3 regions of the Mesorhizobium sp. P2_D5 genome follow, and region 2 is predicted to be linked to each of the others. Evidence: riboswitches for the same ligand, from Rfam matches in the RefSeq annotation. Region 2 holds a riboswitch; each other region holds the start of a gene.
What was found. Region 2 has a riboswitch for S-adenosylmethionine ahead of metX (homoserine O-acetyltransferase MetX). Riboswitches for the same ligand answer to the same signal wherever they lie in the genome.

Region 1: linked by a shared signal. The riboswitch ahead of AC1DYW_RS05680 (O-succinylhomoserine sulfhydrylase) and the one ahead of metX (homoserine O-acetyltransferase MetX) in region 2 are both predicted to bind S-adenosylmethionine.
Region 3: linked by a shared signal. The riboswitch ahead of AC1DYW_RS10365 (hypothetical protein) and the one ahead of metX (homoserine O-acetyltransferase MetX) in region 2 are both predicted to bind S-adenosylmethionine.

The regions. Positions count from the first base shown of each region.
Region 1 is NZ_JBFUEE010000001.1:1,193,367-1,197,426, reverse strand. It holds gene araD1 (AraD1 family protein) at 1-67, shown strand, start outside; gene AC1DYW_RS05690 (ABC transporter substrate-binding protein) at 112-885, opposite strand; gene AC1DYW_RS05685 (2'-deoxycytidine 5'-triphosphate deaminase) at 985-2,079, opposite strand; SAM riboswitch at 2,235-2,312, shown strand; gene AC1DYW_RS05680 (O-succinylhomoserine sulfhydrylase) at 2,370-3,560, shown strand; gene AC1DYW_RS05675 (ceramide glucosyltransferase) at 3,575-4,060, opposite strand, start outside.
Region 2 is NZ_JBFUEE010000008.1:142,262-146,321, reverse strand. It holds gene AC1DYW_RS28410 (prephenate/arogenate dehydrogenase family protein) at 1-765, opposite strand, end outside; gene hisC (histidinol-phosphate transaminase) at 772-1,881, opposite strand; SAM riboswitch at 2,019-2,096, shown strand; gene metX (homoserine O-acetyltransferase MetX) at 2,207-3,376, shown strand; gene metW (methionine biosynthesis protein MetW) at 3,373-3,987, shown strand; gene AC1DYW_RS28390 (DUF1330 domain-containing protein) at 4,010-4,060, opposite strand, start outside.
Region 3 is NZ_JBFUEE010000002.1:762,850-766,909, reverse strand. It holds gene AC1DYW_RS10375 (carbohydrate porin) at 1-1,219, opposite strand, end outside; partial or broken gene AC1DYW_RS10370 (ATP-binding protein) at 1,597-1,797, opposite strand; gene AC1DYW_RS10365 (hypothetical protein) at 2,094-2,369, opposite strand; SAM-I-IV-variant riboswitch at 2,499-2,597, opposite strand; gene AC1DYW_RS10360 (VOC family protein) at 3,360-3,737, shown strand; gene AC1DYW_RS10355 (DUF47 domain-containing protein) at 3,972-4,060, shown strand, end outside.

The DNA of each region.
Region 1 (4,060 bases), on a different contig from region 2:
TGGCCTGCCGCTGCGCAACCCACTCGAGATCGAGCAGCCGGTGAAGGTGGCGGTGAAGGCGCTTTGACAGCACGACCTCCCCTACGAGTGGGGAGGTCGGCCGTTCGAAGCTCAATAAATATCGAAGTCGAAGTACTTGGCCTGGATCTTCTTGTAGGTCCCGTCGGCAACGATGGCGTCTATTGCCGCATTGAGCTTGTCGCGTAGCGCGGTGTCTTCCAGGCGAACGGCAATGCCGGCCTGGGTCTCCGTGCCCTTGACGTCACCGACCAGCTTGCAGCAGCCGTCGCTTGCCTTCTTCAACCAGTCCACCAGCACGAATTTGTCAGAGATGACGGCATCGAGACGGCCGTTCGTCAGATCGGTGATCGCCTCTTCCTGGGTCGGGTAGAGTTTCGCCTCCGCGCCAGCCTTGCCATAGACATTCTGGGCATAGTCGGCCTGCGTGGTCGAGGCCTGGGCGCCGACCGTCTTGCCGGCAAGGGCCGCCGGTTCGGTCGAGGTGAGTTCGGTATCCTTCGGCGCCACCAGCGCGAGTGGCGTCGTATAGTATTTGTTGGTGAAGGAGACCTGCTTCTTGCGTTCCTCGGTGATGCTCATCGAGGCGATGATGGCATCGAATTTCTTGGCCTGCAGGGCGGGGATGATGCCGTCCCAGTCCTGGGTGACGATCTCGCACTCGACCTTCATCTGCGCACACAGCGCATTGGCGATGTCGATATCGAAGCCGACGACCTTGCCGTCCGGGGTGATGGTGTTGAACGGCGGATAGGCACCCTCGGTGCCGATCTTCAGTTTCTCAGCAGCCTGCGCCGACAGAGAGCCGGCCGCCATCAGCAACACGGCAGCACCTGCTGCCGATATGATCCATTTTGAAATCCGCATTTTCTTGGTTCCCTTGAACGCCGCCAGCTTGGCGACCAGAAAGCCAGCCAAGCATGACGAGCCATCGCAGGCAAGTGTATTGCCCGACGGGAATTGGGTTCAGCGCGCTGGGCGGAAATGCTTGGACAGCTTCAGGCCTTGCGCCTGGTAGTTGGAGCCGAGATCGGTGCCGTAGAGTGCCTGCGGCCGCTTCAGCATATGCTCGTAGACCAGCCGGCCGACGATCTGGCCATGGTCGAGGATGAACGGCACTTCGTGGCTGCGCACTTCGAGCACTGCGCGACTGCCGGTGCCGCCGGACGCCGAATGGCCGAAACCCGGATCGAAGAAGCCGGCATAGTGGACGCGGAACTCGCCGACCAGCGGATCGAACGGCGTCATCTCGGCGGCGTAGAGCGGCGGCACATGCACCGCTTCCTGGCTGACGAGGATGTAGAATTCATCGGGATCGAGCACCAGTTCGCCGGCGCCGCTCTTGTGGATCGGCTCCCAGAAATCGACGACCTCTTGTGCCGCGCGCTTGTCGACATCGACGAGACCGGTGTGATGCTTGCCGCGATAGCCGACCAGGCCGTTCTGATCGCCGTTAAGATCGATCGACAGCGCGATGCCGCCGCCGGAAATGTTCGGCGGCTCGGTTGCGACCAGCATCTCGGCGCGATGCAGGTCATGCAGCTCGGCTTCCGAGAGCAGTGCATTGCCGGTGCGGAAACGGATCTGGGACAGACGCGAACCGGTGCGCACGACGATCGGAAAGGTGCGCGGGCTGACCTCGAGATAGAGCGGGCCGTGATAGCCGGCGGCGATCTTGTCGAACTCGTGTCCGCGATCGGTCATGACGCGGGTGAAGATGTCGAGCCGCCCGGTGGAACTCTTCGGATTGGCCGAGGCCGAAATGTCCGCCGGCAATGCCAGGCTTTCAAGCAAGGGCACGATATACACGCAGCCGGTCTCCAGCACCGCCCCCTCTGCAAGATTGATCTCGTGCAGCTGCAACCGGTCGAGCTTTTCCGAAACCTTGTGGTTGGGACCCGGCAGGAACGAGGCCCGCACCCGCCAGGCCTTGTCGCCGAGGCGCAGATCCAGGCTCGCCGGCTGGATCTGATCGGCATCGAACGCGCGCGCCGACTTCAGCGCGCCGGACCGGAACAGCGCCGAAATGTCCTGATCGGGAAGAATGCCTGTCTGCCGCAAGGCTCCACTCCTAGGCCAGGCGATTCTTGGGGCCAGGCGATTTTCTGTTCGCAGGTTCTTGCCGCAAAACCGTGGAACACTGCTGCGGAACCTGCTTGGTACAAACCTCTTAATCAAGCCGGCAATTGACGCAAGCGTGGCGCGGGTCTAAAGGGTCGTTATCCCGTGGTGATTTGGCCGGTCGGCTTGCAGCCACGTTAAACAAGTCGCTAAAGGACCGTCGGGCCGCAAGGCCGTATGGACCGGTTGCGACTTTCGCGGCCGGTTTTTTTGTGTCTGGAACAAAAGCGATGAGCACCAAGAAGCGTAACTGGAAGCCTCAAACGACACTCGTGCATAGCGGAACCCTGCGTTCCGGTTTCGGCGAAACCTCCGAGGCGATGTACCTCACCCAGGGCTATGTCTACGAAACTGCGCAGGCCGCCGAAGCCCGCTTCAAGGGCGAGGAGCCGGGGTTCATCTACTCGCGCTACGCCAACCCGACCGTCGACATGTTCGAAAAACGCATGTGCGCGCTCGAAGGCGCCGAGGACGCGCGCGCCACCGCATCCGGCATGGCCGCGGTGACGGCCTCGCTGTTGTGCAGCGCCAGGGCCGGCGATCATATCGTGGCAGCACGCGCGCTGTTCGGCTCCTGCCGCTGGGTGGTCGAGACGCTGGCGCCGAAATATGGCATCGAGGCGACGCTGGTCGACGGCACCGACATCGCCAACTGGGAAAAGGCGGTCAAGCCGAACACCAAGCTGTTCTTCCTGGAAAGCCCGACCAACCCGACGCTGGAAGTGGTCGACATCGCCGCGGTTGCCGCGCTTGCCAATTCGATCGGTGCGCGGCTGATCGTCGACAATGTCTTTGCCACACCCCTGCAGCAGAAGCCGCTGCAGCTCGGTGCGCACATCGTCGTCTACTCGGCGACCAAGCATATTGACGGCCAGGGCCGCTGTCTCGGCGGCGTCATCCTGTCGGACAAGAAGTGGATCGACGAGAACCTGCACGACTATTTCCGCCACACCGGCCCCAGCCTGTCGCCGTTCAATGCCTGGACGCTGCTGAAAGGGCTGGAGACGCTGCCGGTGCGCGTGCGCCAGCAGACGGAAAGCGCCAGCAGGATCGCGGATTTCCTGGCCGAGCGGCCCGAAATCGTCCGCGTCATCTATCCCGGCCGCGCCGACCACCCGCAGGCGGCCATCGTCAAGAAGCAGATGTCGGGCGGCTCGACGCTGATCTGCCTGGACGTCAAGGGAGGCAAGCAGGCGGCCTTCGCCTTGCAGAACGCGCTCGACATCGTACTGATCTCCAACAATCTCGGCGATGCCAAGAGCCTGATCACCCATCCGGCGACGACGACGCACAAGAATCTGAGCGACGAAGCGCGTGCCGAACTCGGCATCGGGCCGGGCACGCTCAGGCTGTCGGTCGGCCTGGAGGATACCGACGATCTTCTGGAAGACATCGAACAGGCGCTGAAGTCGGCCAAGTAAAAGGCCTTTGGCCATCAGGCGCCGGACGGCGTCTCTTCCAACTCGGCCGCCTTGGTGCCGATGGTCATCGCGTTGCCGCGCCAGTCGACGGCGCCACCCAGCCAGCCGCGCGCCCACATCGCCGGCAGGATCAGGTCGCGCATCATGATCGCCGCGACCATGCGCGACGACAGGTACCAGCCTTTGGACCAGGCCAGGGCGCATTCAGGAAGGTAGAAGGCCGCCAGCACGGCAATGGCGGTTGCCCAGAGGCTGACGCCCGCGCTTGCCGCCGCCAACAGCGCGAGTGCCAGCGGCACCACTGCCCCGGTCAGGATTTCGGGTGCGAAAAACCATGGGAAAGTGACGCGGCGCAGGCGCGCCCAACGGGCCTGACGCGACCAGATCTCGTCAAAGGTGCGCCGGCCGAGCGGTTGCTCGAAGGGCGCGGCGACGAGATTGACGCGCAGGCCAAGGCCATTGACCAGCTTGGTCGCGGCAGCGTCCTCGGCGATCTCGGC
Region 2 (4,060 bases):
GAACCGTGCCAGCATTTCGAGGATGGCGTCCTTGTTGTGCAGGCAGACGTCGCGCCACATGGTCGGATCCGAGGCGGCGAGACGGGTGAAATCGCGAAAACCTGAAGCCGAATATTTGATCACTTCGGATTTGGTCACCGACTGCAGATCGTCGGCGGTGCCGACGATGTTGTAGGCGATGATATGCGGCAGGTGCGAGACGATGGCCAGCGTCATGTCGTGATGCTGCGGGTCCATCGTGTCGATGTTGGCGCCGCAACGGCGCCAGAATTCCGACAGCCTCTCCAGTGCATCCGGGTCGGTGTCGGGCAGCGGGGTGAAGATGCACCAGCGATTGTCGAACAGGTCGGCGAAACCGGCATCTGGGCCGGATTTTTCCGTGCCCGCCAGTGGGTGGCCGGGAATGAAATGCACGCCATCGGGCACATAGGGCTGCATCTGCGCAATCACCGATGCCTTGGTCGAGCCGACATCGGTGAGGATCGCACCCTGCTTCAGCGCCGGCGCGATTTCCTCGGCCACAGCGCCGGACGAGCCGACCGGCACCGAGACGATGACCAGATCAGCATCGCGGACCGCTTCCTTCGCATCGCTGGAGTAGGAGGAGCCGAGCCCAAGCTCTTGCGCCCGCGCCAATGTCGCGGCACTGCGGGTCGAGATGGCGACGTGACGGGCGAGGCCCTCGCGACGGATGACGCGGGCCAGTGACGAGCCGATCAGGCCGATGCCGACCAGCGCGATCTTTTCAAACATCGGTGATGTCATGGTGTTCTAGCTTTTCAGGAATGTCGTGAGAGCGGCGACCACGCCGCGATTGGCCTCTTCGGTGCCGACGGTCATGCGCAGCGCGTTGGGAAAGCCGTAGCCGGAAACGCGCCGCAGAATATAGCCGCGCGCCGTCAGATAATCGTCCGCCGCGGCGGCCGAATGGTTCTGGTCGTCGGGAAAATGGATCAGGATGAAATTGCCGACGCTTGGCGTCACCCGCAGCCCAAGCTTGCCGAACTCCTCGCTCAACCATGTAAGCCACGTTTCGTTGTGCATCACGCTGCGTTGGACGTGGTCGCGGTCACGGATCGCGGCGATGCCGGCCTCGATCGCCGTCGCATTGACGTTGAAGGGGCCACGCACACGGTTGATGGCATCGACGATGTGCATCGGTGCGTACATCCAGCCGATCCGAGCCCCGCCGAGGCCGATCTTGGAGAAGGTGCGGGTCATCACCACGTTCTCGGCCCCGCCGACCAGTTCGATGCCGGCTTCATAGTCGTTGCGGCGAACATATTCGGCGTAAGCCGCGTCGAGCACCAGAAGCACATTTCCGGGCAAGCCGGCATGCAGGCGGCGCACTTCCTGGAACGGCACATAGGTGCCGGTCGGGTTGTTGGGATTGGCAAGGAATACGATTTTCGTGCGCGGCGTGACGGCGGCCAGCATCGCATCGATGTCGGCACGCTCATCGGTCTCCTTGACCGCGACCGGAGTTGCGCCGGCCGACTGGATGTAGATTTTGTAGACCATGAAGGCGTGTTCGGTGAAAATCGCCTCGTCGCCGGGAGCGAGATAGGTTTGCGCCAGAAGGCCGAGAATTTCGTCGGAGCCGTTGGAACAGATGATGTTCTGCGCGTTGAGACCATGCACCTCGGCGATCGCCTCACGCAGCCGCCTGGCGGTGCCATCGGGATAGACGTCGAGCTTCGCAGCAATCTCCCGCGCGGCCTCGATCGCCTTCGGCGACGGACCCAGCGGATTCTCGTTCGACGACAGCTTGTAGACCTTGGCGACGCCGGCGGGCGCGGTGCTCTTGCCCGGCACATAGGCGTCGATGTCCATGATGCCCGCGCGCGGGGTTGGACGTGCCTTGTCCGGTGTCTGGCTCATGTCGCAAAATCCGTCGAGAACGCTTCCGTCTGGAAGCCGAAGCGGAAATACAAGCCACGGCCCGCAATGTCGAGAGGTGGCAACCTCCGGACCGCGGCTGGCCGTTGACGCGGGCGCGCCACAGTCCTAGAAGAGGTACGAAATTCCGTGGTGATTTGGCCGGTCGGCTTGCAGCCACGTTAAACAACTTGCTAAAGGGCCGTTTGCATCCTGTAACCGGCTTTGCGACTGCAATGCCGGTTTTTTGTTGTCCGCGCCGGCCGGACACCGCATCGGCCTCGAATTTCGAAAGCACCGTGCGGATTCAAAGTGTGAGATGGATGCAATGGCCGCTCTACGCGCTGGAAAAACCAACAACGAGGCTGACCAGCCGTCGAGCCCGGTGCTGCGCTTTGGGCCCGACAAGCCGCTAAAGCTCGATGCCGGCACCCTGCTGTCGCCGTTCCAGATCGCCTACCAGACCTACGGCACGCTGAACGACGCCCGTTCCAACGCCATCCTCGTCTGCCATGCGCTGACGGGCGACCAGCATGTCGGCAGCACCAATCCGGTGACCGGCAAGCCGGGCTGGTGGGAAGTGCTGATCGGCCCCGGCAAGATCATCGATACCAACCGTTTCTTCGTCATCTGCTCCAACGTCATCGGCGGTTGTCTGGGCTCCACCGGCCCGGCCTCGACCAATCCCGCCACCGGCAAGCCCTATGGGCTCGACCTGCCGATCATCACCATTCGAGACATGGTGCGCGCCCAGCAGATGCTGATCGACCATTTCGGCATCGAAAAACTGTTTTGCGTCCTCGGTGGCTCGATGGGCGGCATGCAGGTACTGGAATGGGCGTCGAGCTATCCGGAGCGCGTCTTCTCGGCGCTGCCGATCGCCACCGGCGCGCGCCATTCCTCGCAGAACATCGCCTTCCATGAGGTCGGCCGGCAGGCCGTGATGGCGGATCCGGACTGGCATGGCGGCAAATATTTCGAGCACGGCAAGCGCCCGGAAAAGGGCTTGGCGGTGGCGCGCATGGCCGCCCATATCACCTATCTGTCGGAAGCTGCCCTGCATCGGAAGTTCGGCCGCAATCTGCAGGATCGCGAGGCGCTCACCTTCGGCTTCGACGCCGACTTCCAGATCGAGAGCTATCTGCGCCACCAGGGCATGACCTTCGTCGATCGCTTCGATGCCAATTCCTATCTCTACATGACGCGGTCGATGGATTATTTCGACCTCGCCGCCGACCATGGCGGCCGGCTGGCGGATGCGTTCGCCGGCACGAAAACCCGCTTCTGCCTGGTGTCCTTCACCTCGGATTGGCTGTTCCCGACCGAAGAGAGCCGCTCGATCGTTCATGCGCTCAACGCCGCCGGCGCGTCGGTATCCTTTGTCGAGATCGAGACCGATCGCGGCCACGACGCCTTCCTGCTCGACGAGCCGGAACTGTTTGCCGCCATCAATGGCTTCATCGGCTCCGCGGCACGGGCGCGAGGACTCGCATCATGAACGTCACCCGCAACCAGCGCGTCGACCTCGAAGTCGTCGCTAACCTCATTCCGCCACAGTCGCGCGTGCTCGACGTCGGTTCAGGCGATGGCTCGCTGCTCGAATTGCTGCAGGACACCAAGCAGGTCGACGGCCGCGGCCTTGAACTCTCGCAGCGTGGCGTCAACGAATGCGTGGCGCGCGGCTTGAGCGTCATCCAGGGCGATGCCGACAAGGATCTCGAGTTCTATCCCGACAAGGGCTTTGACTTCGTCGTCCTGTCGCAGACCCTGCAGGCCACCCGCAACCCGAAGCTGGTTCTCAAGGAACTGCTCAGGATCGGCAATCGCGCCATCGTGTCCTTCCCCAATTTCGGCCATTGGCGGGTCCGCATGTCGCTGTTCCTCAATGGCCGCATGCCGGTGACCACGGACCTGCCCTATTCCTGGTACGACACGCCCAACATCCATTTCTGCACCATCCGCGACTTCGTCAATCTGTGCGACGAGCTTGGCGCTACCGTGGAAAAAGCAACCGCGCTCGACGCCAATGGCCAGAAGATCGGCCTGTCGATGCCATGGTGGTTCTGGAACTTCTTCGGCCAGCAGGCGGTGTTCTTGCTGAAACGGTAATCCCGCCGCACCATTGTCGACTTCACGCCTGGTCAAGGACATCCGTGGCCTTATGCGGATGCTCAACGCCATC
Region 3 (4,060 bases), on a different contig from region 2:
GAATATTCCACCATGGTGCCGCGACGAAGTTGTAATTCACCTCGAATATGGTCTCGCCGGAACGTATCGGATACGCTGTGCCTGTTTCGGTTGCGGTGTCTCTATCAAGATTCGATGCCGCATGGCTGATAGCTGAATGACTAACACCAACGGTCAACGTATCGTCTTTGCGCGTTGGCGATAGGCCCGTAAAGGCCAGGCCTACGTCGACACCCCACGCGACCAGATTCCTGTCAGAAGGCGCCAACTGCCCGCGCAAGAAGCCACCGACTTTGGTGCCGCTTCCCTCAAACAGCGTCTGGTCGACCAGCGCGTAGACACCCCAGTTCCCCGAATGCATGACCGAACCCACCGCTTGAGGCGACGCGAGCGGCACCACACTGCCCGAACCGCTCAGGCCATATAGCTCATCGGCAAACGCGCTGGTGTGATACCAGCCGCCGAGCTTGTAAGAAACCGATGGCCCGTCCGCAGCACCGTCCGGATTGAGTTCGTACGCCAGTTCGGCCATCAGCAGGGCGCCACCGGCCGAACTGAAGGTGGTGCCGTGTAGGTTGCAAACCTGCGGATCGTTTTGGCAATCTCGTCCGGCCGGGTCGCCGCTGAAAAGCCCACTGCGCACGACAAGTTTCGGCTTGAGGTAAACGGCTGAAACCACACCGAGCGTCGCAAGCGGATAGGCCGGTCCGCCGCTCGGCAAATCCGAGGCATTCAGCACAGGCCATCCAAACGCACCGTTTAGCAATTTCCCGGCTGAATTGCTCGTTGCGAAATCCTCGTCCGCCGAAACCTGCCCCAACCTGACAAAGCTGTCGTCTGCAAACGTTTGCTGGACCCAGGCGGTGAAGAGCCGTGTGGTCGGAACCGCATCGATGTTACTCGGATCGCCGAGGCTGGCAACCTCAGCAGCGACATTGCGATCATTGAGATCGTGTATTTGATACACCGTCACATGGGCAGATCCACCCTGCCACCGACCCATCTTCTCAAAATCGAGGTCTAAGTTGACGTCGAAGCGTCCTTCGTAAGTCGCGCCCTGGCGGATGCCGCCACTCGCCACATCCATGACCTCGCTCACGTAATCGAGGGTGAACTTAATGCCTTTGTCCTCAAGCGCCGTCCGGTCGCCATTCCAGTCCCCAGTGAGGTGATCCCACTGCCAGATTGAGCTACCTGCTTGGCCGGACGCGTCGGCGGCGCCGGCCGGAGCCGCGAGCAAGATTAAATCCGCTAAAAAAATGAACGACAGCGACCGTTGCAACCGACCGCATCGGGACTTCACTTGGCATCCTCCACGGTAGGCAAAACCTCGATCACGTCCTCGTGCTCAGGGATGTGGCAGTGCATCACAAATCTCCCGACTTGCACCGGCTCGAGTTCGTTTTCTGCGTTCCGATCAAAAATCCCGGCGGCCGGCCCAGCGCATTTGGTGCCGCTGCCGTTGGCTGTCAATGACCGCGGAATCGGGACTTCGTATTTTTGCGCAAAAGGGACCCCGGCTTTCGGTTGTGAGAGGCACGCCGGTAAGCGCCCGATCAGGCGGAGCTGGTCGGGGTTGCACAGCCTGATCGCGCGCGGCTGATTAGCTTTTCGGCTTTAGCTTTGAGATCGGCTTTTGAAGCGCCAGGACTCGTTTCCGGTCTCGACGATCTCGCAGTGGTGAGTGAGGCGGTCGAGCAGCGCGGTGGTCATCTTGGCATCGCCAGCGAAGACGCTCGGCCATTCCCCGAAGGCAAGATTGGTGGTGATGATGATCGAGGTGCGTTCATAGAGCTTCGAGATCAGGTGGAAGAGCATGCAAACAAGCCATTTGTACTTGCCGGCCAAAGAATTGAGAAAGGCGATCTGTTCCTGCTACCCGTAGCCGCCGCGGGCTCATCATTAACCTCAACCGCCCAGTCGCCATCCTCTATGCACCAAGTCTGTCCTACTTGGATCCCGCCAAGCGCGGTGTCCACGAAATAGTGGCCGCTATCGTTGACCCACAGCTGAAGAGCCATCCCGTCCTCCCAAAATCAAACCGGCCCCTCGACTACCATGCGGTTCCAGTGGTGTCCGCATCTCGGGATCTGCGGCGTGGCATGGTCGGGATGTCACCGCCGCCCCATCGGGTAAGTCGGATCGTCTCGCAGACGAGTGAAGTCGATGTTCATACCGTTCTCACCACGGTTCCAGAGGACGTCGTGAAGTCCCTCCGGCAGGGTTCCGTGAGCCAGGACCCAGCATCGCACATAGGCCCGGATGCCGCCCTTCCTGAAGGCGCGCCCCATGGCGTAGTGGAGGCCAGGCCACTCGCCCGGCAGAGGATCGTCGGCGGCGACGTATCTTTCCGCCAGTGCCTCGATGATGGCATTGCGTTTCGCGCTCATCCGCCGCATGCGGCCGGGATGTTGGAAATGCTCGATGCAAAGGCCCAGCGATATAACTGGCTTGCAGCATTTGGGCGTTAGACAGATCATGAAGAAACCCTCCAAGAATGGCACAACGCATCTAGAGGGTTGGCGACCTACTGCTGCCCGTTCTGGGCCACATCATTGTCACCACCGTTGCCGGTCAAGGCTGGTTGGCGGGGCCGAAGCCCTCTCTGGATGTGGGTTGGCAGTAGCAGAGCCGCTGTCTCAGTGCAACCGATCCTGCATAACGGTGTCATGCGCCTCAGCTATTCGGCCTGCTGGTGGGCCCCACAAGCCACTCCCCATCCCCACCTGCCGATGAACCTGGTTGGTGCCGACCGCCATCCGCTGCCGCCTGTGGCGGAGATCGGTTGGAAAGCTGCTGTTCGGCCTTATCTGCAAAACGAGCAAGTAGCGTCAGGTGCAGACCTTCGGAACGTACCCAGTAAACAACCGCCTTGCGCCATGAGCGGCCCCTTCGGGACAGGCATCAAATGACCGCAGTGGGCCGAACGCGGACGGACTGCTATCGGCCAGCTCTGTGCAGGAAACTTCCATTTTCATCGTGAGCAAAATCAGCTTCTGCTCCCTCGCTCGGTAAAACGGCAGCCAGTAGAAGCGACAGCAGCGATGCTCCCGTCTAGGTCGGATTGTCGATGCGAACACCTGTGCTATCCGGATCGCGCCAATACGCGACAGAACCTGCCCAAATCGCCGATGACATTGTCACCGGCCTCACTCAGGTGCCGGTTAACAGCCACTTGTCCGGTAGACCGGCTACGCCGAGCCTCCACAGTTCACAACGATCCATGTCAGCGCACACGAGGGCCACCCAGGTACGTCCAAAACCCTCATCCGACTACTTCGGCTGGCGTCCAGACAGTCTGCCTCTGCACTCAGCTCCACCGACAGGGAAACCTTTGAGCGAGTTGACAGTTGTATCTACAAGACAGAGGAGGAGGTTGAATGGCATCCGTTCGGTACATCGTTGCGGACGTTGACGAGGCGGTCGCGTTCTATCGAGACAATCTCGATTTCAAGCTCGACATGCACAATCCGGGCAAGTTCGCTGCCCTGCTGCGCGACGACCTGACGCTGTATCTCAGCGCGCCGGGTGCGGGGAGCGGTGGTCAGGCGGGCGGCGATCCGAAGCCGGGCGGGTGGAATCGATTTATGATCGTTACGAACGAGGTCGATGTCCTCATTGAGCGGTTACGCCGGGCTGATGCAAGATTCCGCGGCGAAATCAGCGACGGCGGTGCCGGGCGCGCCATCTTGCTCGAAGATCCATCGGGCAACGTCATCGAGCTATTCGAGTTCAAGAAGGACGAAAGCCTAAGGTAAAGCTGGTGGCGGCGGACGGTTTGTCTGCTCCATGGTTATGCCGCGTTCCGCCACCGACGGCAGATTTCTGCTGCTTCGACCAAAAGCTATTTGCTCTAGTCGCTCGAGAAACCAATTTGCGCCATTAGCAAATCTCGATATGTCTGGCGCAATAGCGTTTCGGGGGCGTTTGCAGGTCGCTCATCTATCCCGAAGGGTTCAATACCCCGATCCATGGGCCGCGGAGAGAAAGCGATGTTGGGCTGGTTCCGAAAGCTGCTGCCGCGCGAAGATAGCTTCTTCGACCTGTTCGAACGGCATTCCCGCACCGTGGTCAGCGGCGC